DNA from 3 places in the Streptomyces sp. NPDC059002 genome. Region 3 is predicted to be linked to each of the others. Evidence: riboswitches for the same ligand, from Rfam matches in the RefSeq annotation. Region 3 holds a riboswitch; each other region holds the start of a gene.
What was found. A riboswitch is a leader RNA that binds a small molecule or an ion and turns the genes downstream of it on or off. The one in region 3 is predicted to bind cobalamin.
Positions count from the first base shown of each region.

Region 1: another riboswitch for cobalamin. It lies ahead of ACFWZ2_RS04695 (ribonucleoside-diphosphate reductase subunit alpha); the one in region 3 lies ahead of ACFWZ2_RS03395 (CoA-acylating methylmalonate-semialdehyde dehydrogenase).
Region 2: another riboswitch for cobalamin. It lies ahead of ACFWZ2_RS26330 (ABC transporter substrate-binding protein); the one in region 3 lies ahead of ACFWZ2_RS03395 (CoA-acylating methylmalonate-semialdehyde dehydrogenase).

Region 1 is NZ_JBHYJI010000003.1:211,416-221,348, reverse strand. It holds gene ACFWZ2_RS04720 (carbon starvation CstA family protein) at 1-317, shown strand, start outside; gene ACFWZ2_RS04715 (YbdD/YjiX family protein) at 314-511, shown strand; gene ACFWZ2_RS04710 (DUF3311 domain-containing protein) at 622-897, shown strand; gene mctP (monocarboxylate uptake permease MctP) at 894-2,540, shown strand; gene ACFWZ2_RS04700 (GNAT family N-acetyltransferase) at 2,662-3,156, shown strand; cobalamin riboswitch at 3,218-3,355, shown strand; gene ACFWZ2_RS04695 (ribonucleoside-diphosphate reductase subunit alpha) at 3,487-5,877, shown strand; gene ACFWZ2_RS04690 (ribonucleotide-diphosphate reductase subunit beta) at 5,877-6,899, shown strand; gene ACFWZ2_RS04685 (cytochrome P450) at 6,991-8,367, opposite strand; gene cyc1 (epi-isozizaene synthase) at 8,364-9,488, opposite strand; gene def (peptide deformylase) at 9,791-9,933, opposite strand, start outside.
Region 2 is NZ_JBHYJI010000032.1:64,237-74,169, reverse strand. It holds gene ACFWZ2_RS26355 (alpha/beta fold hydrolase) at 1-227, shown strand, start outside; gene ACFWZ2_RS26350 (DUF2252 domain-containing protein) at 384-1,724, shown strand; gene ACFWZ2_RS26345 (haloacid dehalogenase-like hydrolase) at 1,776-2,909, opposite strand; gene ACFWZ2_RS26340 (helix-turn-helix domain-containing protein) at 3,087-3,956, shown strand; gene ACFWZ2_RS26335 (VOC family protein) at 3,953-4,402, shown strand; cobalamin riboswitch at 4,410-4,596, shown strand; gene ACFWZ2_RS26330 (ABC transporter substrate-binding protein) at 4,663-5,697, shown strand; gene ACFWZ2_RS26325 (FecCD family ABC transporter permease) at 5,694-6,728, shown strand; gene ACFWZ2_RS26320 (ABC transporter ATP-binding protein) at 6,725-7,525, shown strand; gene ACFWZ2_RS26315 (metallophosphoesterase) at 7,602-8,378, shown strand; gene ACFWZ2_RS26310 (MgtC/SapB family protein) at 8,382-9,077, opposite strand; gene ACFWZ2_RS26305 (ATP-binding protein) at 9,163-9,933, opposite strand, start outside.
Region 3 is NZ_JBHYJI010000002.1:319,571-329,503, reverse strand. It holds gene ACFWZ2_RS03415 (SAM-dependent methyltransferase) at 1-679, opposite strand, end outside; gene ACFWZ2_RS03410 (RNA polymerase sigma-70 factor) at 874-1,740, opposite strand; gene ACFWZ2_RS03405 (carboxymuconolactone decarboxylase family protein) at 1,769-2,338, opposite strand; gene metE (5-methyltetrahydropteroyltriglutamate--homocysteine S-methyltransferase) at 2,751-5,069, opposite strand; cobalamin riboswitch at 5,231-5,446, opposite strand; cobalamin riboswitch at 5,575-5,777, shown strand; gene ACFWZ2_RS03395 (CoA-acylating methylmalonate-semialdehyde dehydrogenase) at 6,056-7,555, shown strand; gene ACFWZ2_RS03390 (acyl-CoA dehydrogenase family protein) at 7,561-8,709, shown strand; gene ACFWZ2_RS03385 (enoyl-CoA hydratase/isomerase family protein) at 8,706-9,776, shown strand; gene mmsB (3-hydroxyisobutyrate dehydrogenase) at 9,773-9,933, shown strand, end outside.

The DNA of each region.
Region 1 (9,933 bases), on a different contig from region 3:
TCTTCAAGCAGCGCTCGATCTACCGGGACGCCATCGACGACGGCAAGATCCTGCCGCCCGCCAAGACCATGGACGACATGCACACCGTCGTCACCAACTCCACCGTGGACGGCGTCCTTTCGGCCGCGCTCGCCCTGCTCATCGTCATCGTGATCGCCGACGCGGCCCGGATCTGCGTCAAGCACATCCGCAATCCGGCGGCCTCGCGCCTGAGCGAAGCGCCGTACGTGGAGTCGAAGTTGACGGCACCGGCGGGCCTCATCCCGACACGCGAGGAGAAGCGGGAGCTCGTGGCGGAGCGGAGGCTCACCCCATGACCTGGGTGCTGCGCGGGATGCGCTGGATCCGTTGGTACGCACGGGAGTTGACCGACGAGTCGGCGTACGACCGGCATGTCGCGCACACCAGGAAGGTGCATCCGGGAGCGTCCGTTCCGTCCCGGAGGGAGTTCGAGCGAATGCGGACGGACCGGCAGGAGTCGGATCCCCGGCAGGGGTTCCGCTGCTGCTGAGCAGGCATGTTGACCCGTCCGTTATCCGGACGGGGGTTCCATAGATCAAGACTCTCGCTTAGATTTCCCGCACGTTAAACGTGGGATGAGCGAGGGAGCGGAGCCATGACATGTCAGATGCGCCTGAAGTGAGCCGACCGGTGGTCACGCCGGTCCGCGTGGTCATCGCCCTCTGTCTCGTCGCGCCGTTCGTGGCGATGCTCTGGGTGAGTTCCTACGCGAAGGTCGAACCGACCTTCATCGGCATCCCGTTCTTCTACTGGTACCAGATGCTGTGGGTGCTCATCTCCACGGTTCTCACGATGATCGCGTACAAGCTGTGGCAGCGTGACCAGCGCGCCCGCAAGGCCGAGGCCCGGCAGCTGACGGAAGGTGCCGGACGATGAACGTGCTCGCGTCGGGAACCGGCGGCGTGAACGGTGTCGCGCTCGCCGTCTTCATCTTCTTCTTCATCGCGGTCACGGTCATGGGCTTCCTGGCCGCCCGCTGGCGCAAGGCGGAGAACGAGCAGAGCCTGGACGAATGGGGCCTGGGCGGACGGTCGTTCGGCACCTGGGTCACCTGGTTCCTGCTCGGCGGCGACCTGTACACGGCGTACACCTTCGTGGCCGTCCCCGCGGCGATCTACGCGGCGGGCGCGGCGGGCTTCTTCGCCGTTCCGTACACGATCCTCGTCTACCCGCTGATCTTCACCTTCCTGCCGCGCCTGTGGTCGGTCTCGCACAAGCACGGGTACGTGACCACGTCGGACTTCGTCCGCGGCCGGTTCGGCTCCAAGGGGCTCTCGCTGGCCGTCGCGGTCACCGGCATCCTCGCCACGATGCCGTACATCGCGCTCCAACTCGTCGGCATCCAGGCCGTTCTCGACGTGATGGGCGTCGGCGGCGGTCCGGACACGAACTGGTTCATCAAGGACCTGCCGCTGCTGATCGCGTTCGCGGTGCTCGCCGCGTACACGTACTCCTCGGGCCTGCGCGCCCCCGCCCTGATCGCATTCGTGAAGGACGGCCTGATCTACCTCGTCATCGTCGTCGCCATCATCTACATCCCGATCAAGCTGGGCGGCTTCGACGACATCTTCGCCAAGGCCGGTGACGCCTTCGCGCAGACCAACCCGGCGACCGGCAAACCGCGGGGCGCGCTCGCGCCGCCCGAGGCGGGACAGTGGACGTACGCGACGCTGGCGCTCGGCTCGGCTCTCGCGCTGTTCATGTATCCGCACTCGATCACCGCGACGCTCTCGTCCAAGAGCCGCAACGTGATCCGCCGCAACACCACGATCCTGCCGCTGTATTCGCTGATGCTCGGCCTGCTCGCGCTGCTCGGCTTCATGGCGATCGCGGCCGGGATCAAGGTCGACAACGGCCAGTTGGCGATCCCGCAGCTCTTCGAGGAGATGTTCCCCGACTGGTTCACCGGCGTCGCCTTCGCCGCGATCGGCATCGGCGCGCTCGTGCCCGCCGCCATCATGTCCATCGCGGCCGCGAATCTCTTCACCCGGAACATCTACAAGGACTTCCTCAAGCCCGACGCGACGCCCGAGCAGGAGACCAAGGTCTCCAAGCTGGTCTCGCTCCTGGTGAAGGTGGGCGCGCTGGTCTTCGTCCTCGGCATGGACAAGACCGTCGCGATCAACTTCCAGCTGCTCGGCGGCATCTGGATCCTGCAGACGATGCCCGCGCTCGTCGGCGGCCTGTTCACCCGCTGGTTCCACCGCTGGGCGCTGCTCGCGGGCTGGGCGGTCGGCATGGTCTACGGCACGCTCGCGGCGTACGGTGTCGCGTCGCCGACGCAGAAGCACTTCGGCGGCTCGTCCGACACCATCCCCGGCATCGGCGAGATCGGCTACATCGGCCTCACCGCGTTCGTCCTGAACGTGGTCGTGACCGTCGTCCTCACCTTCGTCCTGAAGGCGCTGAACGCCCCCGACGGCATCGACGAGACGTCCCCGGAGGACTACACGGCGGACGCGGGCGACCCCGGCGTCGTCCAGGAACTGCCGAAGGCGACGGCGGGCGCGGGACATTGAGCCGCTGATCCGCCCGCTCCACACCTGACGATGGGCCGCCGGAAAACCGGCGGCCCATTGCCGTATCCGCGTTCCGGAAAACCGGCGGCCCACCGCGTACCCCTGTTGCACACTTCGCCGCATGGACATCATCATCAGACGCGCGCACCCCACCGAGTACGAGACACTGGGCGACCTCACTGCGCAGGCTTATCTCGACGACGGACATCTGACCTTCGGGAGCTCGGACACCTACCTCACGGTGCTGCGCGACGTGGCCGCGCGCGACGCCCGCGCCGAGGTCCTGGTCGCCGTGGCCGACGAGGAGTTGCTCGGCTGCGTGACCTTCGTCCCGTCCGGCGGGCCGATGGCCGACATCGCGCGGGACGGCCAGGCGGAGATCCGGATGCTGGCCGTCTCCTCCGCTGCGCGCGGCAGGGGCGCGGGTGAGACGCTGGTGCGGGAGTGCCTCCAGCGGTCCAGGGACGCGGGCCGCTCCGGGCTCGTCCTGTCCACGCAGCCCTCGATGCGCGCCGCCCACCGGCTCTACGAACGCCTCGGCTTCGTACGGACCCCCGAGCGGGACTGGAAGCCGATCGCGGACCTGACGCTGCTCACCTACGAGTTGACGTTCTAGGGCATCCGACGCACGGCACCCCTTCGGCGCCGACACAAGATGTGGGCCTGCTTCAGAAACGCGGCACAAGATGTATGCTCGTGCTCGCTGTCGCCGCAGGGGAATCCGGTGCAAGTCCGGAACTGTCCCGCAACGGTGTATGTGTACGTCTTTGTCGTACCCGCGAGTCCGAGGACCTGCCGGCAGCGCACCCGAGCCGTCCGGCCCGGGTGCCGACCGTCCGGGCCTCGTGGAGTGGGCCGGTGGACGCGGTGCGCCGCCCTGCCCGGGTGCGCCCGTGCGTCGCCCTTCCCTCCCCCAGGCCCAGAGCCGAGCGAGGGAGAGCTCCACGTGACCATCGCGCCTGCCGAACCTGCGTCAGCGACGACCACGCCGACCGCCGAGGGTACCGACGGGCCAGGGACCGCGCTGCTGCGCACCCTGACCGACCTCACCGCCGACCTCCCCGACGCCGACCCGGGCCGGGTCGCCGGCGCCGCGCTGCGCGGCCGGTCCGCCAAGGCCGACGAGGCCGAGCTGCGGGAGCTTGCGACGGAGGCGGCCGCGGGGCTCATCTCCGAGGACCCCGCGTACTCCAAGCTCGCCGCCAGGCTCCTGTCGATCGGCATCCGCGAGGAAGCCGCCACGCAGGGCGTGCGCTCCTTCACCGACTCCATCGCGGTCGGCCACCGCGAGGGCCTGATCGCCGACCGCACGGCGGACTTCGTCACCGAGCACGCGGCCCGCCTGAACACGCTGGTGGACACCGCGCTCGCGGACGGCGCCGACTTCCGCTTCGGCTACTTCGGCCTGCGCACCCTGCACAGCCGCTACCTCCTGCGCCACCCGATCACCCGGCAGGTCATCGAGACCCCGCAGCACTTCATGCTGCGTGTCGCGGCCGGTCTCGCGGAGGACGGGAGCGCCCGCGCGCTCGACGAAGTCGCCGCCCTGTACGGCCTGATGAGCCGCCTGGACTACCTCCCGTCCTCGCCGACGCTCTTCAACTCCGGCACCCGCCACCCGCAGATGTCCTCCTGCTACCTCCTCGACTCCCCGCTGGACGAGCTCGACTCGATCTACGACCGCTACCACCAGGTCGCGCGGCTCTCCAAGCACGCGGGCGGCATCGGCCTCTCGTACTCCCGCATCCGCTCCCGCGGTTCGCTGATCCGCGGCACGAACGGGCACTCCAACGGCATCGTGCCGTTCCTGAAGACCCTGGACGCCTCGGTCGCCGCCGTGAACCAGGGCGGGCGCCGCAAGGGCGCGGCCGCGGTCTACCTGGAGACCTGGCACTCCGACATCGAGGAGTTCCTGGAGCTGCGCGACAACACCGGTGAGGACGCGCGCCGCACGCACAACCTCAACCTCGCGCACTGGATCCCGGACGAGTTCATGCGCCGGGTCGCCGCCGACCAGGACTGGTCGCTGTTCTCACCGGCCGACGTGCCCGGGTTCGTGGACCTGTGGGGCGAGGAGTTCGACGCCGCCTACCGCAAGGCGGAGGCCGCCGGGCTCGCCAAGAAGACCATGCCGGCCCGCGATCTGTACGGCCGCATGATGCGCACCCTCGCGCAGACCGGCAACGGCTGGATGACCTTCAAGGACGCCGCCAACCGCACCGCCAACCAGACGGCGGAGCCCGGCCACACCGTCCACTCCTCCAACCTCTGCACGGAGATCCTGGAGGTGACGGACGACGGGGAGACGGCCGTCTGCAACCTCGGGTCGGTCAACCTCGGCGCGTTCGTCGACAACGGCGACATCGACTGGGAGCGGCTCGACGAGACCGTCCGCACCGCCGTCACCTTCCTCGACCGCGTCGTCGACATCAACTTCTACCCGACCGAGCAGGCCGGACGCTCCAACGCCAAGTGGCGCCCGGTGGGCCTCGGCGCGATGGGCCTCCAGGACGTCTTCTTCCAGCTGAAGCTGCCGTTCGACTCCCCCGAGGCCCGCGCGCTCTCCACCCGCATCGCCGAGCGCATCATGCTCGCTTCGTACGAGGCGTCCGCGGACCTCGCCGAGCGCAACGGCCCGCTGCCCGCCTGGGAGAAGACCCGCACCGCGCGCGGCGTCCTGCACCCGGACCACTACGGCGTCGAGCTGACCTGGCCGGAGCGCTGGGCGGCCCTCCGGGAGCGCATCGCCACCACCGGCATGCGCAACTCGCTCCTCCTCGCGATCGCGCCGACCGCCACCATCGCGTCCATCGCGGGCGTCTACGAGTGCATCGAGCCGCAGGTCTCCAACCTCTTCAAGCGCGAGACGCTCTCCGGCGAGTTCCTCCAGGTCAACTCCTACCTGGTGGAGGAGCTGAAGCGGCTCGGCGTGTGGGACGCGCAGACCCGTGAGGCGCTGCGCGAGTCCAACGGCTCGGTGCAGGGCTTCACCTGGGTGCCCGAGGAGGTCCGCGCGCTGTACCGCACCGCGTGGGAGATCCCGCAGCGCGGCCTGATCGACATGGCGGCCGACCGTACGCCGTTCCTCGACCAGGCGCAGTCCCTGAACCTGTTCCTGGAGACGCCGACCATCGGCAAGCTCTCCTCGATGTACGCGTACGCCTGGCAGCGGGGCCTGAAGACCACGTACTACCTGCGCTCGCGCCCGGCGACGCGCATCGCCCGCGCGGCCGGCGGCTCGAACGCCACCGCCGCCCCCGTCCCCCAGCAGGTGACCGATCCCGACGCCGTCGCCTGCTCCCTGGAAAACCCCGAGTCCTGCGAGGCCTGCCAGTAATGTCCAGCACCACCAACTCCGAGAAGAACCTGCTCGACCCGGGCTTCGAACTGACGCTTCGCCCCATGCGCTACCCGGACTTCTACGAGCGCTACCGGGACGCGATCAAGAACACCTGGACCGTCGAGGAGGTCGACCTCCACTCGGACGTCGCCGACCTGGCGAAGCTGTCCCCGGGTGAGCAGCACATGATCGGCCGCCTCGTCGCGTTCTTCGCGACGGGTGACTCGATCGTCTCCAACAACCTGGTGCTCACGCTCTACAAGCACATCAACTCCCCCGAGGCGCGGCTCTACTTGAGCCGTCAGCTCTTCGAGGAGGCCGTGCACGTCCAGTTCTATCTGACGCTGCTCGACACCTATCTGCCCGACCCTGAGGACCGCGCCGCCGCCTTCGACGCGGTCGAGGAGATCCCCTCGATCCGCGAGAAGGCCGAGTTCTGCTTCAAGTGGATGGACTCGGTCGAGAAGCTGGAGCGCCTGGAGACGCAGGCCGACCGGCGCCGCTTCCTGCTGAACCTGATCTGCTTCGCCGCGTGCATCGAGGGCCTGTTCTTCTACGGCGCCTTCGCGTACGTCTACTGGTTCCGCAGCCGCGGTCTGCTGCACGGCCTCGCCACCGGCACCAACTGGGTGTTCCGTGACGAGACGATGCACATGAGCTTCGCCTTCGACGTGGTGGACACGGTCCGCAAGGAGGAGCCCGAGCTCTTCGACGACGCGCTCCAGACGCAGGTCACGGACATGCTGAAGGAGGCCGTGGAGGCCGAGCTGCAGTTCGCCCGCGACCTGTGCGGCGACGGTCTGCCCGGCATGAACACCGACTCGATGCGCGAGTACCTCCAGTGCGTCGCCGACCAGCGTCTGCAGCGCCTCGGCTTCGCGCCGGTCTACGGCTCGGAGAACCCGTTCTCCTTCATGGAGCTGCAGGGCGTGCAGGAGCTGACCAACTTCTTCGAGCGGCGGCCTTCCGCGTACCAGGTCGCGGTCGAGGGTTCGGTCTCCTTCGACGACGAGTTCTGAGCCCGTCTCGACGACGGGTTCTGAGTCTGGCGCTCCGCGGTCCCGGTGTGCCCGCCCCGTCACGGGGGGGTGGGGCGGGCACACCGCTCGGTCAGCGGGGTTCGGCCCGCAGGACGAGCCGCTTGGGGTGCAGCGTGATGCCGATCTTGGTGCCGCTGTCGGTCTCCCCGACCGGCGTCAGACGCCACTTCGGGGCCACCGTCCCGAGGATCAGGGCGAGTTCTGCCAGGCTGAAGTGGTCGCCCGGGCACTTTCGGTTGCCGACGCTGAACGGCATCATCGCGAACTCCGGCACATCCGCCGCGCGTTCCGGATTCCAGCGGTCCGGGTCGAACTCCAAGTGCCGCTCGAAGGAACGCGGGTCGCGCTGCATCGCGTACACGCTGTAGACGATGTCGGCGTCCGCCGGAATGCGATAGCCGCCCAGTTCGGTTTCGGCCACGGACCTGCGGGTGAATATCCAGGCCGCCGGTCGTATACGCATGGCCTCCGTGACGACATTGCGGAGGTGACGCAGTCGGCCCAGATCGGCGAATGTGATCGCCCGGCCCTGCGCCACGGAATTTACCTCTTCAACCAACCGCCTTTCCTGCTCCGGGTGTTCGGTCAGCAGATGGAACGCCCACGCCAGTGTCGAGGCCACATTCTCGGCCCCGGCGACGACCAGGGAAACCACATGGTCGTGGATCTCCTGATCGGTCAGGAGCTCTCCGGATTCGTCCCTGGCCCGCAGCAATTGTGCGAGCAGGTCGTCGGGCCCTTCGGGTCCCGCCGCGCGGCGCTCCGCGACGATCTCGTCGACGAGCGCGTGCAGATCGGCGAGCGCGCGCTCGAAGCGCCGGTTGGCGGGGGTCGGCACGCGGTAGAGGGGCCCGACCGAGAGCACCATCCTGCGGTAGAGCCCCTCGAAGACCGTGTGCAGCGACTCGCTGATGCGGTCCGCCTTCTCGCCGATGGAGTCGACCTCCAGGAGCGAGCGGGAGACGATGCGCACGGCCGTGCGGAACATCTCCGCGCCGACGTCGACCGTGCTCCCCGGCTGCCAGCGGTCGGCCGTGGCGCGCGCCTCCTCCTCCATCACCTTCGCGTAGTCCGCGATCCGCTCGGGCCTGAACGCGGGCTGCATCATGCGCCGTTGACGCCGGTGCAGCTTGCCGTTGCTGGTCGCCACGCCCTTGCCGAGGAGCACTTCGAGGGTGTCCCAGAGCGGTCCGCCGACGATGTACTCGGGGTTCTTCAGCATGGCGCCGACGAGCTCCGGGTCGCAGACCGCGTACGCGGTCTTGGGCCCCAGCCTGATCCTGACTAGATCCCCATGGTCACGCAGCGCGGCGAGGAAGCCGAGCGGGTCGCGCACCAGGTTCCAGGCGTGGCCCAGCAGGGGTGCTCCCCCGCGGACCAGTGGCGGGGTGCGCAGCGGGCCCTGTCCTGACGCTGCGGACGCGGATATCGCGGAACCGACGCTCATTCCTCACCTACCAGTTCGTTTTCCGCCACGGTGCCTTCCGTGACGTAAGGGGGCATGGACCGGTCGTCCCAGCTGTCTACGCGATAGCGGCCGGATTCGTGGTGGAACCAATAGACGGAAGAGAACCAGTTCCGCATATTGAAGACGCACGATTCCACCGCGGCCGCGAGCTCCTTTCCTGCCACGCTGCCGTCCGCCAATTGCTCGGCGAGTGCGTACACTTCCTGCTCGGCCATGAGGAATTCATTGACGCATCGCGTGACGCGCCTGTGCACCTCCACCACGGCCTCTTCGAGCTTCATTCCCTCGTGCTGAATGAGGCTGATCCCGAGATTGTGCAGTTCGTCCCCCGCGAGTTCTTTCGGGAGCGAGCACAGGTCGTTGTACCAGGCAGAGAAATCCTGGGTCGCGAGTGCCGCCCGCCGGTATGCGGGGTGTTTCCTTATGAGGCGCGGCAGTTCGTACCGCGCGGTGGGCTCCAGCAGGTCGATCCACGCCCAGTGCGCGAACGTGAGGCGGCGCAGTTCGATGTAGGCCTCGACGGTGGGCACCGTGCCCGTGCGCCGGTTCCTGAACTCCTGGTCGTACGCCTCGATCACCGGGTGGAAGTGCCGGGCGAACCTGGCGTTCCAGCTGGGGCCGAGGAACGCGTAGAGCCGCAGGACGCAGTCCGCGAACCCCGCGACCAACGGGTCTCTGTGGTGCAGGTACTGCCGGGGTTCGTTGAGGGCCCCGTGCAGGCCCCGGCACAGCCGCCGCCACTGTGCCGCCCTGCCGTGCACCGAGTCCCGATCGTGCCGGTCGTCCCATGCGAAGAACCAGCTGCTGAGGTCCGCTATCGCGGTGAGCAACTCGTCCGGCGCACCAATGTAGTAGCCCGCCACCAGGTCGGTGTAGCACAGGCTGTCCGCGTACCGTTCGACCTTGTCCGGGGGCATGAGCCGCATTTCGCGGAGCCAGGTCCTGGACTTCTCCTGAAGCTTTGGCCAATACGGGTGCAGACGGCGAGGAAACGCTGCCTCGATCACCGGAACGGCCAGTGCCGGTGGTACCGATACTGGCTGTGTGTGTGGCTGTGTGCGTTGCTGTGTCTGTGAAGTGCTCCCGGAATATGCAGGCACGAACAAACCCCTTTCAGCCGCCTGATGACCCACGCCCCTCCCGCCGTGCCGGGCGCGCGCCGTTGCGTATCCCCGCGCTTTCCATTCAGCACCACAACTGACCGTTCAGGGAACAGATTTGCGCCATTCACTACCCCCCAGTGCCGAGAACCTCCCCTTACGTGACTGAATATGGATCACCAGCAGCTTGTTTCGATCGCACACCCGATCGGCTCACGCCAACGGCCCCTGGTCAGGAAGTAGTTCCCGACCAGGGGCCGCTCACGTCACGCGGTTCCCACGCCTCTCAGGCGTCGCGTGGGTCAGTCATTCGGCACCACCGGGTAGCGCGGGGTGCCCTCCTCCATCTGCCGCAACGCGTCCTTGCGCTCCCGCTTGGAGAGGCGGTCGATGTACAGGTGGCCGTACAGGTGGTCCGTCTCGTGCTGCAGGCAGCGCGCGAAGT
Region 2 (9,933 bases), on a different contig from region 3:
CCCTGCCGGTGCTCGCCGTCTCCGTCGAGGACGACACCTTCGCCCCGTCCGGCGCGATCGACCACCTCGTCGGCAAGGTCCCGCGGGCCCGCCTCACCCGCCGCCACTACACCGTCCAGGAAGCGGGCGGCCGCCTCGACCACTTCGCGTGGACCCGGGCGGGCGGCGTGCTCGCCAAGCAGGTCGCGGCCTGGGCGGTGGCCGAGGAGACGCCTCCGGGACACTGAGCCCGGGCGCCGCGCGGCATGCCGGATCGCTCACTCGTTCGGCGTACCCGGCATGCGGAAGGGACCGCGGCCGCATTGGCTGCTGGTGAGGGCCGACCGGCGCCCGCGGCGAGCGCCGGGCGACCGGCTGTCCGCGAGCGCGAGAGGGGAGCGAGCATGACCACCCCGCAGGAACGCGCCCTCGCGGGCAAGGCGGCCCGCAAGCGCGCCTCGCGCTCCTCGCACGCGGCCTGGATCCCCTCGGCCGACCGCCCCGACCCGGTGGCCGTCCTGGAACGCCAGGGCGCGGACCGCGTCCAGGAACTGCTGCCCATCCGCTACGGACGGATGGCCGCGTCCCCGTTCGCCTTCCTGCGCGGCGCCGCCGCCGTCATGGCGGGCGACCTCGCCGTCCAGCGGCACACCGGCCTCACCGTGCAGCTCTGCGGCGACGCCCACCTCCTCAACTTCGGCGTCTTCGCCTCACCGGAACGCGCCCTGCTCTTCGACCTCAACGACTTCGACGAGACCTGCCCCGGCCCCTTCGAATGGGACGTCAAACGGCTCGCCGCCAGCGTCGCGGTCGCCGCCCGCGAGAACGGGGCGGGCGAGAACGGCGCCCGCGACGCCGCCCAGAACGCCGTGGCCGCCTACCGCAAAGGGATGCGGCGCCTGGCCGGGCTCGGTGAACTCGCCGTCTGGTACGAGCGCATCGACGCCCAGGAACTGCTCTCCCTCATCCGCTCGCCCGACCACCGCAAGCGCGTCGAGGCGGGCCTCGCGCACGCCCGGCGGCGCACCAGCCTGCAGGCGCTCGGCAAGCTCACCGAAGTCGTGGACGGCGTGCACCGCATCGCCCACGACCCGCCGCTGCTCGAACCCGCGGGCGCCCCCGACCTGGCCGCCCTGCGCAAGATCTTCGGCGACTACCGCTCCACGCTCGCCGAGGAACGCCGCCTCCTCCTCGACCGCTACCGCTTCGTCGACGCCGCCCGCAAGGTCGTCGGCGTCGGCAGCGTCGGCACCCGCTGCTACATCGTGCTGCTCGCCGGGCGCGACGCCGGTGATCCGCTCTTCCTCCAGATCAAGGAGGCGGTCAGGTCCGTCATCGAGGACCACCTGCCGAGCGGCCCCTACCTCCACCCCGGGCACCGCGTCGTGGCGGGGCAGCGGCTGATCCAGGCCGCGGGCGACATCTTCCTCGGCTGGATGACGGGCCCCCAGGGCCGCGCCTTCTACTGGCGCCAGCTGCGCGACATGAAGGGCTCCGCGGACCTCGCCGCCATGTCGCCCGCGGAACTCCGCCTGTACGCGGGGCTCTGCGGCACGGCCCTGGCCCGCGCCCACGCCCGCTCGGGCGACCGCATCGCGATAGCCGCCTACCTCGGCGGCTCCGACACCTTCGACCGCGCCGTCACGGACTTCGCGCTGCGCTACGCGGCACAGAACGCGCGCGACCACGCGGCACTGAACGCGGCGATCGCGTCGGGCGTGATCGGCGCGCTGCCGGGCGTCTGAGCGGACCCGCACCGGCGCGGACCCGCTCGGACGCCTCCAGGGGGCGGGCGGCTAGCCGATCTGGTCGGGCGTGACCGTCAGCCACCGCTTGTCGGCGGTCACCTTCTGGCCGAGCTCGCGCTGCCGGTCGGCGTTCTCCTTCTTCATCCCGTCGAGCTGCTTCATGTACGCGTCCTTGCGGTTGACCCAGACCCGCACTCCGCCGTGCTCCACATCGGCGGAGTGGAACAGCATCGGGCCGTCGCTGATGGGGGTGTCACCGGCCGCGAGGATCGGCTTCCGCCACTCGTCGATGTAGGTGTTGATCGCCGCGGGCTTGCCCTCGTACCAGGTCAGCGGCGCCCACAGGTTCGGCGTCAGCTCGCGCCCCGCGAGCTTCGCGCGGTCCTTCTCGCCGAAGCGGCCCTCGGCGATCTCCTTGCGGGAGCTGGTGACCTCGCCGGTCCTGCGGTCCTTGAGCTGCATGGCGACGCCGATGACGTTCTGCGGCTTCACGTCGTAGCCGTACTTCGGGTCGGCGAGCACCATCCGCACCAGGTCCTCGCTGGCCGCGCTGACGACGTACACCTCGATGCCGTGCGCGCGCAGCGTCTTGTAGAGCTGCTGCATGCCGCGCGAGAACTCGGGCGCCTTCACCTCGGTCTTCGTCAGCTTCCCGGCCTCGTAGTACTCGGCGGGGATCGGCTTCTTGTACGCGAGGAGTTCGTCGACGTACCCCTTGAGCTCCTTCAGCGTGAAGCCGGAGAAGATCTGCGCGGCCCACGGGTAGCAGACCTGGTCGTCGACCTCGCACAGCCGGTTGTAGTAGCTGTAGAGGCTCTCCTTGTGCGTGGCCGTGTCCTTGAAGGGGATGGTCTTCAGGGACGGGTCCATCGTCTTGCGGGTCAGGACGCCCTTCATCTCCAGGAAGGGCAGCAGCGACTCCTCCAGGTCGTTGCGGTACGTCGTGTTGTCCGCGTCGAAGACGGCGTACGCGCCCTTGTGGTCGTTCTTCGCGATGACCTTGCCGAGCTGCTTCGCGACGGGCTTCGGCCAGTGCGAGAGCTCGCCCGCGGCGGTCTTCGCGGAGGAGCCCGCCGCGTTCGCCTCGGCGGTCGGCCAGAGCGCGCTGCCCGCGAGGACGGCGGCGGCGAGCGCCCCCGTGGCGCCGATGACGGCCAGCTTGTTCTTTGCCCGTACTGCCATGTCTCTACGTCCCTGCCGTTCCCTGAGAGCGATGTGCGGCCCCGTCCGGAGCGGCGCGCAATGCTATGGGGCCGCGCCGCCATTTCCCATGATCGAAGTCACCGTGAACGCGGGGCATGGGGCCGGTGAATACGGGTAGCCGAACCCGAGCCGCCCCGGCCGCGCATACTGGGACGCATGGGCTCCCAGGAGTTCGTCCGGGCCGTTCCCCGGCTCGACGGCATGGTCGTGTCCGCGGTCGGCTACCGCACCGCCGGGCAGCGGCCCACCCTGCACAAGGGCCTGCCGTCGCCGTATCTGACGCTGGTCTTCTCCCTCGACGGGGACATCGCGAGCGGCGTCACGCCCGGCCAGGCGACCGGTGCGGACGCGGTGCGCACCGACATCGTCGTGGGCGGCCTGCACCAGAGCCCGGCGTACCTCGTCAGTCCCGAGCACGAGGCCGGCATCCAGCTCGCCGTGCACCCCCTCGCCGCCCGCACCCTCCTCGGACTGCCCGCCGCCGCACTGACCGGGCAGCTCGTCACCGCGGGCACGGACGTCCTCGGCGCCCGCGCCGCCGAGGTCCGCGAGCGGCTGTGCGCCCTCGACCGCTGGGAGGACCGCTTCGCCCTCCTGTCCGCGTATCTGAGGCGGCGCGCGGCCGACGAGCGGGCCGCGGGTTCCGTACGTCCCGAGGTCGCCGAGGCCTGGGCCTGGCTGGGCCGGCACCGGGGCGCGGGCACCGTGGGCGGCCTGTCCCGGCACGTCGCGCTCAGCGAGCGACGGCTGACCGCGCTGTTCCGCGCCGAGACCGGACTGAGCCCCAAGCAGGCCGCGCGCCTGATGCGCTTCGAGCACGCCAAGGCCGCGGTGGTCCGCTCCGTCACGGCGGGCACGGGGCCCGACATCGCCCGGGTCGCGGCGGACTCCGGCTACTACGACCACTCCCATCTCGTCCGCGACTTCCGGCAGTACACGGGAGTGAGCCCCACCCGCTGGCTGGCCGAAGAGTGCCGGAATATCCAAGCCGGGGCGCATGGCGCGGGCGAAGACTGGGACACATGAACACCACACCGAAGACCCCGGCGGAACAGCGGCCCGGCACCCCCGCCCCGGCCATCTGGCCGGGCCTCCAGGCCCAGGACGCCCCCGCCCTGATCGACTTCCTCGTCGGCACCGTCGGCTTCCTGCGCACCGCCGTCCACGAGGACGGCGGCCGCGTCGCCCACGCCCAGCTCGACTGGCCCGAGGGCGGCGGCATCATGCTCGGCTCGTACGATCCGGCCGCGCCCGAAGGCACCTGCGGAACGCCGGGCACGTCCGGCGCCTATGTCGTCACCGACCAGGTCGACGCGCTCTATGCACGCCTCGTCGCGGCGGGCGTGCGGATCACCGCCGAGATCGAGGACAAGCCGTACGGCAGCCGTGAGTTCGCGATCCTCGACCCGGAGGGAAACCGCTGGTCCTTCGGCACCTACCGCGGCGAGCCGAGGCCGGAACCGGCCCCCTGACCACGCGTGATAACTTGCGCAAGCCAGTCAAACCCACACCTGGGCCAGGGAATCCGGTGAGAATCCGGAACTGACGCGCAGCGGTGAGGGGGACGGGCGGGGCCACGGCCACTGGGCGTCCGACGACGCCTGGGAAGGCGCCCCGCCCGGCCGATCCCCGAGTCCGAAGACCTGCTGGCGCCTCCGCCCGCACACCGGGCGGCCGGAGGGCGTGACGCAGGCCAGGCTCCGCGTATGAGCCGTGAGACTCAAGGGATCGCGTGTCCTCGAAAGACCGTATACGTAAGGCCGCCCTGCTCTGCGCCGCGGCGCTCGCGCTCACCGCGTGCGGCGACGGCTCCGCACAGCGGCCCGCGGGCAAGAGCGCCGACGGCTATCCGGTCACGGTCGCGTCCTGCGGCAAGAAGGCCGAGGTCAAGGCCCCACCGCGGCGTGCGGTCTCCCTCGACCAGGGCTCCACGGAGATCCTGCTCTCCCTCGGCCTCGCCGACCGCATGGCGGGCACCGGCACCTGGACCGACCCCGTTCTGAAGAACCTCGCGAAGGACAACGCGAAGGTGGAGCGGCTCTCCGATCGCTACCCGTCCCTGGAGAAGGTCCTCGCCGAGGAACCGGACTTCGTCAGCGCCTCCTTCCTCTACACGGTCGGCAAGGGCGGCGTCGCCGACCGCACGAAGTTCACCGAACTCGGCGTGCCCGTCTATGTCTCGCCCACCGACTGCGCGGGCAAGGACAACGACGGCGGCGGCGACGGCAAGCGCGTCAAGACCCTCACCATGGACACCGTCTACGGCGAAGTGCGCGACCTGGCCAAGGTGTTCGGCGTCGAGCAGCGCGGCGAGAAGCTGATCGCCGGCATGAAGGCCCGCGTCGCCAAGGCCACCAAGGACATCGACGCCTCCGACGCCACGCTCCTCTACTGGTTCGCCAACTCCGACGCCCCCTACATGGCGGGCTGTTGCGGCGCCCCCGGCATCATCACCCGCGAGCTCGGCGCGCAGAACGTCTTCGACGACACCCGCGAGGAATGGCCCCAGATCAACTGGGAGACCGTCGCCGACCGCGACCCCGACGTCCTCGTCATCGGCGACCTCACCCGCAAGTCGCAGTCCGCCGAGAGCGCCGCCGCGAAGATCAAGTTCCTGGAGACCAACCCGGTGACCAAGAACCTGACCGCCGTGCGGAAGAAGCGCTACGTACTCCTCAGCGGCCAGGCCATGAACCCCACGATCCGCACCGTCGACGGCATCGAGCAAGTGGCCGCGGGGCTGCGGAAGTTCGGGCTCGCCAGGTGAGCAGGGCGACCGCGGCCGCCACCGCGCGGCAGGGGCTGCTGTGCCTCGCGGGGACCGTCGCGCTCGTCCTCTCCGTGGCCGTCGCCGTCACCATCGGGCCCGCGGACATCTCCGTGCCCGACGTGTGGTCGGCGCTCGCCGCGCACCTCGGCTGGGGCGAGGCGCGGCTCACCCCGATCAGGGACGGCATCGTCTGGAACCTGCGGATGCCGCGCACCCTGCTCGCCGCGGTCTGCGGCGCGGGACTCGCGGTGTGCGGCGCGGTCATGCAGTCCCTGCTCCGCAACCCCCTCGCCGACCCCTTCGTGCTCGGGGTCTCCTCCGGGGCGTCCACGGGCGCGGTCGCGGTCGTCGTCCTCGGCGTGGGCGGGGGAGCGGTGTCCGTGTCGGCGGGCGCCTTCGTGGGCGCGCTCTGCTCGTTCGCCCTCGTGCTGCTCCTGAGCCACACGCTGGGCGGCAGCACGGACCGCGTGGTCCTGTCCGGCGTCGCCGCGATGCAGCTCTTCTCCGCCCTCACGTCCTTCGTCATCCTCACGGCGGGCGACGCGGAGACCACCCGCGGGGTGCTGTTCTGGCTGCTCGGCTCGCTCAGCGGGGTGGGCTGGACCGATGTGTGGCTGTGCGCCGCCGTCCTGGCCTGCGCCCTGCTCGTCTGCCTGTCCCACGCCCGCACCCTCGACGCCTTCGCGTTCGGCCAGGAGGCGGCGGCGACCCTCGGCGTCCGCGTCGCCCGCACCCGACTGATCCTGCTCTGCACCACGGCCCTGCTGACCGCCGCCCTGGTCAGCTCGGCGGGCGCCATCGGCTTCGTCGGCCTGGTCCTGCCGCACGCGGCCCGCGCCTTCGTCGGCTCGGGCCACGCCCGACTGCTGCCCGTCACGGCGCTCGCGGGCGCGGTCTTCCTCGTCTGGGTGGACACCCTGGCCCGCACCGTCCTCGACCCGCAGGAGGTCCCGGTGGGCGTGGTGACGTCCCTGATCGGCGTACCGGCGTTCGTCGCCGTGCTCTACCGGACGAGGCGGGCGACATGACGTACGCAGCCGGCGCACCGAACACCCACGGCCTGCGCGCCGACCGCGTCAGCCGCGAGGCGGGCGGCCGCCTCGTCGTCGACGGCGTCAGCCTCGCCCCGCCCGCGGGCGCCACCGTGGGCCTCCTCGGCCCGAACGGCTCCGGCAAGTCCACGCTCCTGCGCATCCTCGCGGGCGTCCTCGCCCCGGCCTCCGGAGTGGTCACCCTGGACGGCCGCCCGCTGGCCGACACCGGCCGCCGCACCGTCGCGCGCCGGATCGCCGTCGTCGGGCAGCATGCCTCCACCCAGGTCGAGCTGACGGTGGGGGACGTCGTGCGCCTGGGCCGCATCCCGCACCGCCGCGCCTGGTCGGCGCCCACGCCGGACGACGAGCGCGCGGTCCGGGAGGCCCTGGAGCGCACCGGCCTCGCCGCCCGCGCGACGCAGTCCTGGCACACCCTGTCCGGCGGCGAACGCCAGCGCGTCCAGATCGCCCGCGCCCTCGCCCAGGAACCCCGCGAGCTGCTCCTGGACGAACCCACCAACCACCTGGACATCCAGCACCAGTTGGAGCTGCTCTCGCTGGTGGCCGAGCTCCCCGTGACCAGCGTCGTCGCGCTGCACGACCTCAATCTGGCGGCGATGTTCTGCGACCGGCTCCTCGTCCTGAAGGAGGGCAGGGCGTACGCGGCGGGAACCCCCGCCGAGGTGATCACCGAGGAGCTGATCGCGGAGGTGTACGGGGTGCGGGCGGTGGTGACGCGGGCGGGCGACGGGTGCGGCGAGCGGCCTTCGGTGCGTTTCCTGCGGGGCTGAGCCACGGTCCGCGGACCAGTCCAAGCACCCGCGGTTGGCTCTTAACCCGGCCCCGCGGGCCCCGTAGGTTCGCGGCATGCCAGTGATAGCCCACGTGAGCGACATCCACATCGACACCGGCGCCGAGGACGGCGGCCGCAGTGCCGACCGCACCCGCGCCGTCATGACCTACCTGAACGACCTCCCGTACGACCTGGACGCCGTCGTCGTCACCGGCGACATCGCCGACCACGGCGCCCCCGCCGAGTACGCGGCGGCCCGCGAACTCCTCACCTCCCGCCACCCGTTGCTGACCTGCCCCGGCAACCACGACGAGCGCACCGCGTTCCGCGCGCACCTCATCGGCGAAGGCGCCGCGAAGGGGCCGGTCGACCAGTCGTACGTCACCGACCACTTCACCCTGGCCCTGTGCGACACATCGGTCCCCGGCGAGGACCACGGCCGCCTGGCGGACGAGACCCTGGCGTGGCTCTCCGGCCTCCTCGCCGACACCCCGCCCGACCGTCCCGTCCTGATCGCCTTCCACCACCCGCCGGTCCCGCTGCACACGCCGTACGTCGACGGGATCCGCCAGTTCGACGAGCACCGCCTCGCGGACCTGACCGCACGCCACCCGAACGTGACGGCGTTCCTGGCAGGACACGCCCACACGCCCGCCGCCACCACCTTCGCGAACCGCCCCCTCCTGGTGGCCCCAGGAGTGGTCTCCACCCTCCGCCTCCCCTGGGAGGCCCAGGACCACGCCTCCCACCACGTCCACCGGGATCTCCCTCCCGCGGTCGCCTTCCACGTCCTGGACGGGACGGGACGCCTCACGACCCACTTCCGGCCCGTGCCGCTGCCGGCCGGCTGACCGTCACTCGTCGGCGGGGCGCTCGCGTCGGCAGGCCACCACCCCGGGGACCTCGGCGAACCGTACGGTCAGCCCGCCGAGGTCGCCCCGCCCCAGCACGGAGACGACCACCTCCGTCGTGGTGCCGTCCGCGGAGACGGTCCGCAGCTCGGCGACGTCGAAACCGGCGTGCTCGCACTGTTCCAGGAGGTCGTGCAGCAGCCGTGGCCGCTGGAGACAGGTGATCCGGAAACCGGCGGGCACCGACCGCAGGGCGGCGAGCCGGTGGGCCAGGGGCCTGACCCCGTACGAGACGAGGAAGTAGGACGCGGTCGCGAGGGCGGCGAGCAGCGGCAGGCCCGCGGCGGCCGCCGAGCCCACCGCGGCCGTCAGCCAGATCGTCGCCGCGGTGGTCAGACCCTGGACCGAACCCCGCTGCACGAAGATCACGCCCGCGCCGATGAAGCCGAGCCCGGAGACGATCTGCGCGGCCACGCGCGAAGGGTCGACGGAGACCGTGCCGGAGTGCAGCACATCGCTGAAGCCGTACTTGCTCACCAGCGTGAACAGGGCGGCGCCGACCCCGACCACCGTGTACGTACGCAGCCCCGCGGCCTTCTGCCGGATCTCCCGTTCGAGCCCGATGAGGCTCGACAGCACAAAGGCGATGCCGAACTCGGCCACCTGCAGCCACCCCTGCCCACTGGGCTCAAGCCCCATACGCGCCGCCACCACGTCGCCTCACCTCTTCCTCAGGTCACTTCCATCGTCCTCCTCCCCGATGCTGTTCGTTTGCCGCCGCCCGCTAGCGCGGCGGCGCGAAGGAGTGGTTCAGGACGTAGGTGATGCCGGTGTTCAGGTCGCCGTCATGACCTGCGTCGAAGGCGCGCCGGTAGGCGTCTTCCCCGAGGGCTTCGCGGGTCTGGCGTTCACAGGCCTGGTAGGCGGCCACCGCCGCGGGGATGCCCGCCTGCGGCAGACCCAGCGTCTCCCACAGCTGTGCGGCCAGACCGAGCAGCCACGCGGCGTCCCTGCGGCGGCCCGTGGCGGTGGCGGCGCGGGCCACCGACTCCAGGGCCAGGCCGGTGCCCACACCGTCGCGCAGCCGGTGCTTGACGAGCAGCGCGGCCCGGGCATGCTCGTGGGCCTCCTCGAAGCGGCCCAGGGCCAGCTCGGCCTGGCAGCGGACGTAGTCGCCCCAGGCACGCATGCTGCGCTCGCCCGCCCGGTCGCAGGCGGCGCTCAACTCGTCCAGCCGGACGACGGCTTCCTCGAAGCGGCCCGAGGCGACGAGCGCGTGGGAACCGAAGACCAGGGCCGCCAGCGGAATCAGGGTGAGCGTTTCCTCGCGCCAGTCGGTGGCGAGCTGGGCCTCGACCCGGGACACCACCTGCGCCAGGTCGCCGCGCATGACCGACACTCGCAGCTCGGTGGCGGCCGCGTACCTCCGCTCCGCGTCCCCGAAGTGCCCGGCCAGGGCGGTGCATTCGGCGGCCCGTTCCTCAAGGGCGGGCAGATCGCCGAGGTAGACGAGCACAGGACCGCAGACGTACAGCGCCTTGACCCGGGCGGGGGA
Region 3 (9,933 bases):
CCAGGCCCTCGAAGAACGGCTCGACCTCGGCGCGCGTCCGCATCCGCAACGGGATCTCGCCCTTGCGGTACGTGGCGGTCACCGACTTCACGAGGTGCGGGTGCTCATCGGTGGTGCCGTGGGAGAACATGAGGTAGCTGCCCGAGGGCAGCGCGTCGACGAGCGTCCTGGTCAGGCCGTAGGGGTCTTCCTCGTCGGTGATGAAGTGCATCAGCGCGATCATCGAAAGGGCGATGGGCCGCTCGAAGTCCAGGAACGTACGGGCGTGTTCGAGGATCGCCCCGGGCTGTCGTACGTCGGCCTCGATGTAGTCGGTGCCGCCTTCGGGGCTGCTGACGAGCAGCGCCTCCGCGTGCCGCAGCACGATGGGGTCGTTGTCGGCGTAGGCGATCCGCGCGGACGGCACGATGCCCTGCACGATCTGGTGCAGATTCGGCTCCGTCGGGATGCCCGTGCCGATGTCGAGGAACTGGTCGATGCCGTTGCCCGCGAGCCAGGCCGCCGCGCGGTGCATGAACGCCCGGTTGCGCATGGCGTTCAGGCGCGCTTCCGGCGGCAGCTTCTCGGCCACATCCTGGTCGACCGGATAGTTGTCCTTGCCGCCGAGGAGCCAGTCGTAGACGCGCGCCGGGTGCGCCCTGCTCGTGTCGATGCGGCTTCCGGAGGACGTAGACGTCATGCATGACTCCAGCGTGTGCGAGATCGCTGACGCGAGTGAGGCGGCAGAGGGCCCCGTGATTATGTCATTGGCCATACCGTCGCGCAGAGTAGCGGTCGGCGGGGAGCGGACGGCGGCGCGCTGTTCCGGGCGGCGGCCGAGACCGCCCGGAACCCTCACGACGCCAGGCCCGCACCGTGGAGCAACATCCCGCCCTACCGGGAGAGTTCGGCCAGCACGTCCATGCGCGTCAGCTTCTCCGGATTGCGCACCACATAGAGGCGGGTGATCCGCCCGTCCGCCACCTCGACGCTCAGCGCGGCCGGTACCCCGTCGAACGCGACCAGACCCGCGGGCTCGCCGTTGAGCCACACCGTCGTCGTCTCCAGCGCGTCCACCACCTGCTGGGCGCGCGCGAGCATCGGTGCCACCACGTCGGCCCCGTGGACCGGTGCCAGCACGGCGGACACGCGCCCGCCCCCGTCGGCGACCAGGACCACGTCCGGGGCCAGGACCTCCATCAGGTCCTGCAGCGTCCCCGTGCGCAACGCCGCCAGGAAGCGGTCCACCACCGCCCGCTGCTCCGCCCGGCTCACCCGCACCCGCGGCCGCCTGGCCGCCACGTGCTCGCGGGCCCGCCGGCCGATCTGCCGCACCGCGGCCGGGGACTTCCCGATGGCCTCGGCGATCTCCCCGTACGGCATCTCGAAGACCTCGCGGAGCACGAACACGGCCCGCTCCACCGGCCCGAGCGTCTCGAGCACGGTCAGCATCGCGATCGACACGCTCTCCGCGAGCTCGATGTCCTCGGCGACATCGGGGCTGGTGAGGAGCGGCTCGGGCAGCCACTCGCCCACGTAGTCCTCGCGGCTGCGCGCCAGCGTGCGCAGCCGGTTGAGGGACTGGCGGGTGACGGCGCGGACGAGATACGCCCGCGCCTCACGCACCTGGGAGCGGTCGACGTCGGCCCAGCGCAGCCAGGTCTCCTGGAGCACGTCCTCCGCGTCGGCCGCGGAGCCGAGCATTTCGTAGGCGACGGTGAACAGCAGGCTGCGATGGGTGACGAACGGATCATCGGTCATCACGTCATGAGACTCGTGCGGCATGCGGTCAGGCAACCTCGGCCGCGGCGGGACGCTCGGCCAGCGGGATCGTGCAGGACTCGGAGTAGCCCTGCGACGTGATCCCGTGCGCCGTGTTGACCCGGGCCGCGAGGTTGGCGAACCCGATGAACACGGTCAGCTCGACCAGTCCTGCCGGGCCGAGCTGCGTGAGCAGGCTCGCCGACAGCTCGTCCGAGACGGTCGGCGGCGTGCTCGACATGGCCTCGGCGTACTCCATCACCTCGCGCTCCAGCGGGGTGAACACATCGGAGGCACGCCAGTTCGGCACCTGGCTCGCCTTCGCCAGGTCGAGGTTCTGGTTCGACGCGGCGAAGTAGTTGATGTCCAGGCACCAGCTGCAGCCGATCAGCGACGCCACCGTCATGTGCGCGAACGTCTTGAGCCCCTCGTCGACGGCATCCCACTCCGCCACCTTCGCCGCGAACTCCTGGTTGGAGGTGGCGACGGCGGGGTTGTGGAACACCACCTCGAAGGGCTCGGGCACGGCACCGAGCTGCTTGATCAGGGCCTCCTTCATCTCGGCGGGAAGTTCGGCCTTGGGGATACGCGGTGTCATCGTGTGCTCCTTCGTCAGTGGCCTTCCGGCCTGTACGACATGAAGACACCGCCGCACCCCGGGATGTGACACCTCCCGTCCGGGAAGTGGCATCTCCCGTCCCATCCGCCCGGCGCACCGTGAGTTCCGCGATCCCCGGATGCTCCTTGGCCCCCTCCACGCCGCGCACCGTCACCCGCACGTACCGGGCGAGCCGGGTGTCACCGGGCCGCGCGCGGTGCCGTTCCAGGTGGGGGTGACCTTCTGGACGCGGACGGGCCTGGCGAGGTCCGTCGTCAGGTGGCCGCGCGGGCCGTCCGGGACCCAGGCCGTGGCCGTGCTGCCGTCGAGGGCGGCGCCCCAGACGTGAGTGGGGCGAAGGCACGGGGCCGGGGCACCAGAAGGCGCCCCGGCCCCGGGAGTCACCCGGTCGTCACGACCCGGGCAGTTCGCCGCGGACCGTGCGGGCGGCGGCGACCAGGTTCGCCAGGGACGCACGGGTCTCGGGCCAGCCGCGGGTCTTCAGGCCGCAGTCGGGGTTGACCCAGAGGCGCTGGGCGGGAATGGCCTCAAGTCCCTTGCGGAGCAGGGCGGCCGCCTCGTCCGCGTCGGGCACGCGCGGGGAGTGGATGTCGTAGACGCCGGGCCCGGCCTCGCGCGGATAGCCGTGCTCGGCCAGCTCGCGGGCGACCTGCATGTGGGAGCGGGCGGCCTCCAGGCTGATGACGTCGGCGTCGAGGTCGTCGATGGCCTGGACGATGTCGCCGAACTCGGCGTAGCACATGTGGGTGTGGATCTGGGTGTCGGGCCGGACGCCGCTGGTGGTGAGGCGGAAGGACTCCGTGGCCCAGTCCAGGTAGGCGGCGTGGTCCGCGGCGCGCAGCGGCAGGGTTTCGCGCAGGGCGGGCTCGTCGACCTGGATGACCGAAGTGCCCGCCGCCTCCAGGTCGTTGACCTCGTCGCGCAGGGCGAGGGCGACCTGGCGCGCGGTGTCGCCGAGCGGCTGGTCGTCGCGGACGAAGGACCAGGCGAGCATGGTGACGGGGCCGGTGAGCATGCCCTTGACCGGCCGGTCGGTGAGCGAGTTGGCGTACGACGTCCAGCGCACCGTCATCGGTTCGGGGCGCGAGATGTCCCCGGCCAGGACCGGCGGGCGCACATAGCGGGTGCCGTACGACTGGACCCAGCCGTGCTGGGTGGCGAGATAGCCGGTGAGCTGTTCGGCGAAGTACTGGACCATGTCGTTGCGTTCGGGCTCGCCGTGCACGAGGACGTCGATCCCGGTCTGCTCCTGGAAGGAGATGACCTCGCGGATCTCGTCCTTGATCCGCTCCTCGTACCCGGCGGTGTCGATGCGGCCCGCGCGTACGTCGGCGCGCGCGGTGCGCAGCTCGGTGGTCTGCGGGAAGGAGCCGATGGTGGTCGTGGGCAGCAGCGGCAGCTTGAGGTGCGAGCGCTGGGCGGCGGCCCGCTCCTCGTAGGGCTGCGAGCGGCGTCCTTCGGCGTCGGTGACGGCGGCGGCGCGGGCGCGTACGGCCGGGTCGTGGGTGATCGCGGAGCCGGTGCGCGACGCCAGGTCGGCGCGGTTGGCGGCGAGTTCGGCGGCGATGGTGTCGGTGCCCTGGGCGAGACCGCGCGCCAGGGCGACGATCTCGGTGGTCTTCTGCCGGGCGAAGGCCAGCCAGCGCAGGATCTGCGGGTCGATGTCCCGTTCGGCCGTGGCGTCGATCGGCACGTGCAGGAGGGAGCAGGAGGCGGCGACGTCGACCCGGTCGGCGAGCCCGAGGAGCGTGCCCAGGGTGGCCAGGGACTTCTCCAGGTCGTTGATCCAGATGTTGCGGCCGTTGACCACACCGGCGACGAGCCGCTTGCCGGGCAGGCCGCCGACGGCGGCGAGGTCGTCGAGGTTCGCGGCCGCCGCGTCGGTGAAGTCGAGGGCCAGGCCGTCGATCGGGGCCTTCGCGAGGACGGGCAGGGCGTCGCCGAGCCGGTCGAAGTAGGAGGCGACGAGGAGCTTGGGGCGGTCGGTGAGGGCGCCGAGTTCGCGGTAGGCGCGGGCGGCGGCGTTGAGTTCGGCCGGGGTGCGGTCCTGCACCAGGGCCGGCTCGTCGAGCTGCACCCAGGCGGCACCGGCGGCGCGCAGGTCGGCGAGCACCTCCGCGTACACGGGCAGCAGCCGGTCGAGGAGGGTCAGCGGCTCGAAGTCGGCGGCCACACCGGGCGCGGGCTTGGCGAGCAGCAGATACGTGACGGGGCCGACGAGGACCGGGCGGGCCGAGAGGCCGAGGGCGAGGGCCTCCGTCAGCTCGCCGACCTGCTTGGTGGAGTCGGCGGTGAAGACGGTATCGGGACCCAGTTCGGGCACCAGGTAGTGGTAGTTGGTGTCGAACCACTTGGTCATCTCCAGCGGCGCCACGTCCTGGGTGCCGCGCGCCATCGCGAAGTACCCGTCCAGGGTGTCGGCGTCGACGGCCGCCCGGTGCCGGGCGGGGACGGCGCCGACCATGACACTGGTGTCCAGGACATGGTCGTAGTACGAGAAGTCACCGGTCGGCACCTCGTGGATGCCGGTGTCGGCCAGGTGCCGCCAGGTGGAGCGGCGCAGGTCCGCCGCGGTCTCCCGGAGGGCGTCCGCGGTGACGCGGCCCTTCCAGTAGCCCTCGATGGCCTTCTTCAGTTCGCGGTTCTGGCCCTGGCGGGGGTAGCCGTACACGGTGGCCCGTGCTGCCGCGGCTGCGGACTTCGCTGTCACGGAAATCTCCTTCGCGAGATGACTCCTGAGCATCCCGGGACGGGACGCGGACGCGAAGGGGTGACGAACCGGACGGGCCGAACTCGCGCCGATGACGCCGTTCTCCGTCTGGTGTGTACGCCGACCCGCCCACGAGGTCACCGGGATGTCCGCACGTGATCGGTCACGTACGGGCAACGGGCAGGTCTTCGGACTCGTGGGCGCGTCTGCCGGGGCAGATTCCTACTGGCCGTCGCTTCCCGGATCCGGCGGATCCAGTGCGTATGACGGCGGTCGTTCCCACTCACCGCTGCGGGGCAGTCCCGGATTCCCACCGGGTTCCCTCTTGCGACGCGCCTGCCTGGCGGGCAGGGCGAACCAGCTGCACGGGCCACCCTAGAGGCCGGGCCACCGTCTTGGGCAGCCTTGATCACATTCCGGGACGGTGAGATGGGACACGGACCGGGCCAACTGCGCAGCCGCCGCGGCCCGTCGGGGCCGGAGGACCGGGCCGGGGTGGACTTACTAGGACGTCCAACTATATGGTCCTGGGCAAGGCCCGCGGTGTCAGGGAAGCCGGTGTGAATCCGGCGCGGTCCCGCCACTGTGACCGGGGAGTGCGTTCTCGCCGAACAACGCGCCACCGAAGGACGTCGTGTCCGTCGGGAAGGCGGGGGAGCGTGCGTCGATCCGGGAGTCAGGATACCGGCCGCGGGGTGTTCCGTGTTGTCCACGAGGATGGAGCAGACACGCATGGCACCGGTCCGAACCCACGACCCAGGTGATCCGGCGGAGCGAGCGGCGGCACCCGCCACCTCTTAGGACGACGTACGCCAACTCACCGGCCCCGCACGGGATCCCGGCCGCGGCGTACGCCGACCACATGCTCCGCGACGGCTCTTCGGCCTTCGCGTCCCGCGGCCCCGACCCGAACGCGCCCCACAGGGCGCCGTTCGCCGGTGCGCCGTGCCATCCCCGGATCCCCACCTGACGAGAGCAGGCTCACCGTGGTCCGTGAACTCACCCATTTCATCGGCGGCAAGCACACCTCAGGCACGTCGGGCCTCTTCGGCGACGTGTACGACCCCAACACCGGTTCCGTACAGGCCCGCGTACCGCTCGCGGGCCGGGTCGACACCGAGGCGGCGATCGCCGACGCCGTCGCCGCCCAGCGGGAGTGGGGCGCATGGAACCCGCAGCGCAGGGCCCGCGTCCTGCTGCGCTTCCTCCAACTCGTCGACCAGGAACGCGAATCCCTGGCGCGGCTCCTCTCGGCCGAGCACGGCAAGACGGTGGCCGACGCGCACGGCGACCTGCAACGCGGCCTGGAGGTGGTGGAGTTCGCCGCCGGGATCCCGCACCTGCTCAAGGGCGAGTTCACGGACAACGCGGGCACCGGCATCGATGTGCACTCGCTGCGCTCCCCGATCGGCGTGGTCGCCGGGATCACCCCGTTCAACTTCCCCGCGATGATCCCGCTGTGGAAGGCCGCGCCCGCCCTGGCCTGCGGCAACGCATTCATCCTGAAGCCCTCGGAGCGCGACCCCTCCGTGCCGCTGCGGCTGGCCGAACTGTTCCTGGAGGCAGGACTTCCGCCCGGTGTCCTCAATGTCGTCAACGGCGGCAAGGACGCGGTCGACACCCTCCTGGAGGACCCGCGGGTCGGCGCGCTCGGCTTCGTCGGCTCCACACCGATCGCCGCGCACATCTATGCCACCGCCGCCGCCCACGGCAAGCGCGCCCAGTGCTTCGGCGGCGCCAAGAACCACATGATCGTGATGCCGGACGCCGACCTCGACCAGGCCGTCGACGCCCTCATCGGCGCCGGATACGGCTCGGCGGGCGAGCGCTGCATGGCGATCTCGGTGGCCGTGCCGGTCGGCGAGGAGACCGCGGACCGGCTCGTCGCCGCGCTCAAGGAGCGCATCGGCGCGCTCCGCATCGGCCGTTCCGACGACGCGGGCGCCGACTTCGGCCCGCTGGTCAGCAAGGACGCCCTGGACCGGGTCCGCAGGTATGTGGACATCGGCGTCAACGAAGGGGCCGAACTCGTCGTCGACGGACGGAACTTCACCCTGCCGGGACACGAGAACGGCTACTTCGCCGGAGCCTCCCTCTTCGACCGGGTGAGCCCCCGCATGCGGATCTACCGCGAGGAGATCTTCGGCCCCGTCCTGTGCGTCGTACGCGCCGCCGACTACGAGTCGGCCCTGCGCCTGCCCAGCGAGCACCCGTACGGAAACGGCGTGGCCATCTTCACCAGGGACGGCGACACCGCACGCGACTTCACCCGCCGCGTCGACACCGGCATGGTCGGCGTGAACGTGCCCATCCCGGTCCCGGTGGCCTACCACACCTTCGGCGGCTGGAAGCGGTCCGGATTCGGCGACCTCAACCAGCACGGCCCGGACGCGATCCGCTTCTACACCCGCACGAAGACCGTCACCTCGCGCTGGCCCTCCGGGGTCAGGGAAGGCGCGAACTTCACCATCCCCACCATGGGATGAGCGCCATGACCACCACATCGCTCACCGAGGACCAGCAGGCCCTGGTCGAGACCACCCTGGACTTCGCCGAGGACCACCTGGCCCCGCACGCCGTGCGCTGGGACCAGGACAAGCACTTCCCGGTCGACGTGCTGCGCAAGGCGGCCGGGCTCGGGCTCGGCGGCGTCTATGTGCGCGAGGACGCGGGCGGCAGCGGCCTCACCCGGGCCGACGGGGTCCTCGTCTTCGAGGCCCTGGCCACCGGCTGCCCGTCCATCGCGGGCTACCTCTCCATCCACAACATGGTCGCCTGGATGATCGACACATACGGCGACGAGGACCAGCGGTCCCGGTGGCTGCCCCGCCTGTGCGCCATGGAGGACCTCGGCAGCTACTGCCTCACCGAACCGGGGGCCGGATCCGACGCCGGAGCCCTGCGCACCACCGCGGTGCGCGACGGCGACCACTACGTACTCGACGGGGTGAAGCAGTTCATCTCCGGCGCGGGCGCCGCGCAGGTGTACGTCGTCATGGCGCGCACCGACGGATCGGGACCCGACGGGGTCTCCGCCTTCCTGGTCGAACGGGACGACCCGGGCCTGTCGTTCGGGGCGAACGAGAAGAAGATGGGCTGGAACGCCCAGCCCACCCGCCAGGTGGTCCTCGACGGCGTCCGGATCCCCGCCGACCGGCTGCTCGGCGGGCCGGGCGACGGCTTCCGGATCGCCATGAACGGCCTGAACGGCGGCAGGCTCGGCATCGCCGCCTGCTCGCTCGGCGGCGCCCGCAGCGCCCTCGACCGCAGTCTCGCCCACCTCGCGGAGCGGGAGGCGTTCGGCGCCCGGCTGCTCGACGCGCAGGCCCTGCAGTTCCGGCTCGCCGACATGGCGACCGAACTCGCCGCCGCCCGCGCCCTGGTGCACCAGGCGGCGCAGGCCCTGGACCGCGGCGATTCCGGCGCGCCGCACCTGTGCGCGATGGCCAAGCGGTTCGCCACCGACACCGGCTACGCCGTCGCCGACCGTGCCCTGCAACTGCACGGCGGATACGGCTACTTGAGCGAGTACGGCATCGAGAAGATCGTCCGGGACCTGCGGGTCCACCAGATCCTGGAAGGAACCAACGAGATCATGCGTGTCATCGTGGCCCGCGGCCTGACGGAGGCGTTCCGATGACCGCCCCCGACGACCAGGTGCTGCTCAGGACCGAGGGCCGCGCGGCCCACATCACGCTCAACCGGCCGCGGGCGCTCAACGCCCTCACCCACGCCATGGTGCGCCGCATCGACGAGGCGCTGACCGTCTGGGAGCACGATCCGGCCGTGCGGACCGTGATCATCACCGGCGCGGGGGAGCGCGGGCTGTGCGCGGGCGGCGACATCCGCTCCATCCACGAGGACGCACGGGCGGGCGGCGGCGCGGCCTCGGCCGCCTTCTGGCGCGACGAGTACCGCCTGAACGCCCGCATCGCCCGCTATCCGAAGCCGTACGTCGCGGTCATGGACGGCATCGTGATGGGCGGCGGCGTCGGTGTGTCCGCGCACGGCGACGTCCGCATCGTCACCGAACGCTCCCGGATCGCCATGCCGGAGACCGGCATCGGCTTCGTGCCCGACGTGGGCGGCACCTATCTGCTCGCGCTCGCCCCCGGAGAACTGGGCACCCACCTGGCCCTGACCGGCACCGGGATCGGCGCCGCGGACGCCCTGCTGTGCGGACTCGCCGACCACTTCGTGCCGCACGACGACCTGCCCGCGCTCCTCGCCGACCTCGCCGAGCGGCCGGTCTGGGACGCGCTCAAGGAGTACGTGCGTCAGCCGCCGCCCGGTGAACTGGCGGGCCGGCGCGCCTGGATCGACGCCTGCTACGGCGCCGACACGGTGGAGGAGATCGTCGCCAGGCTCCGCGCCCATGGTGCGCGCGACGCCGAGGCCGCCTCCGACACCCTCGCCGCCAAGTCGCCCACCGCCCTGAAGGTCACGCTCACCGCACTGCGCAGGGCGCCGGGGCTCGGCCCGTTGGAGCGCGTCCTGGAGCAGGAGTACCGGATCTCCTGCGCCGCACTCTCCTCGTACGACCTGGTCGAGGGGATCCGCGCGCAGGTGATCGACAAGGACCGCAGCCCCCGCTGGACACCGGCCACCCTGGCAGAGGTCGACGGCGCGGACGTGGAGCGGTACTTCGGACCGCCCGCCGGGGGCGACATCCAGCTGGCGACGACCCCGCAGGAGGTGGCGTGGTGAACGGCACGCGCACGATCGCATTCATCGGCCTCGGCCACATGGGCGCCCCGATGGCCCGCAACCTCGTCGGGGCCGGACACCGGGTCATCGGCTACGACCTGCTGCCCCCACTGCTCGCCGGTGCCGTCGAGGCCGGGGTGGAGGCCGCGGGATCGGC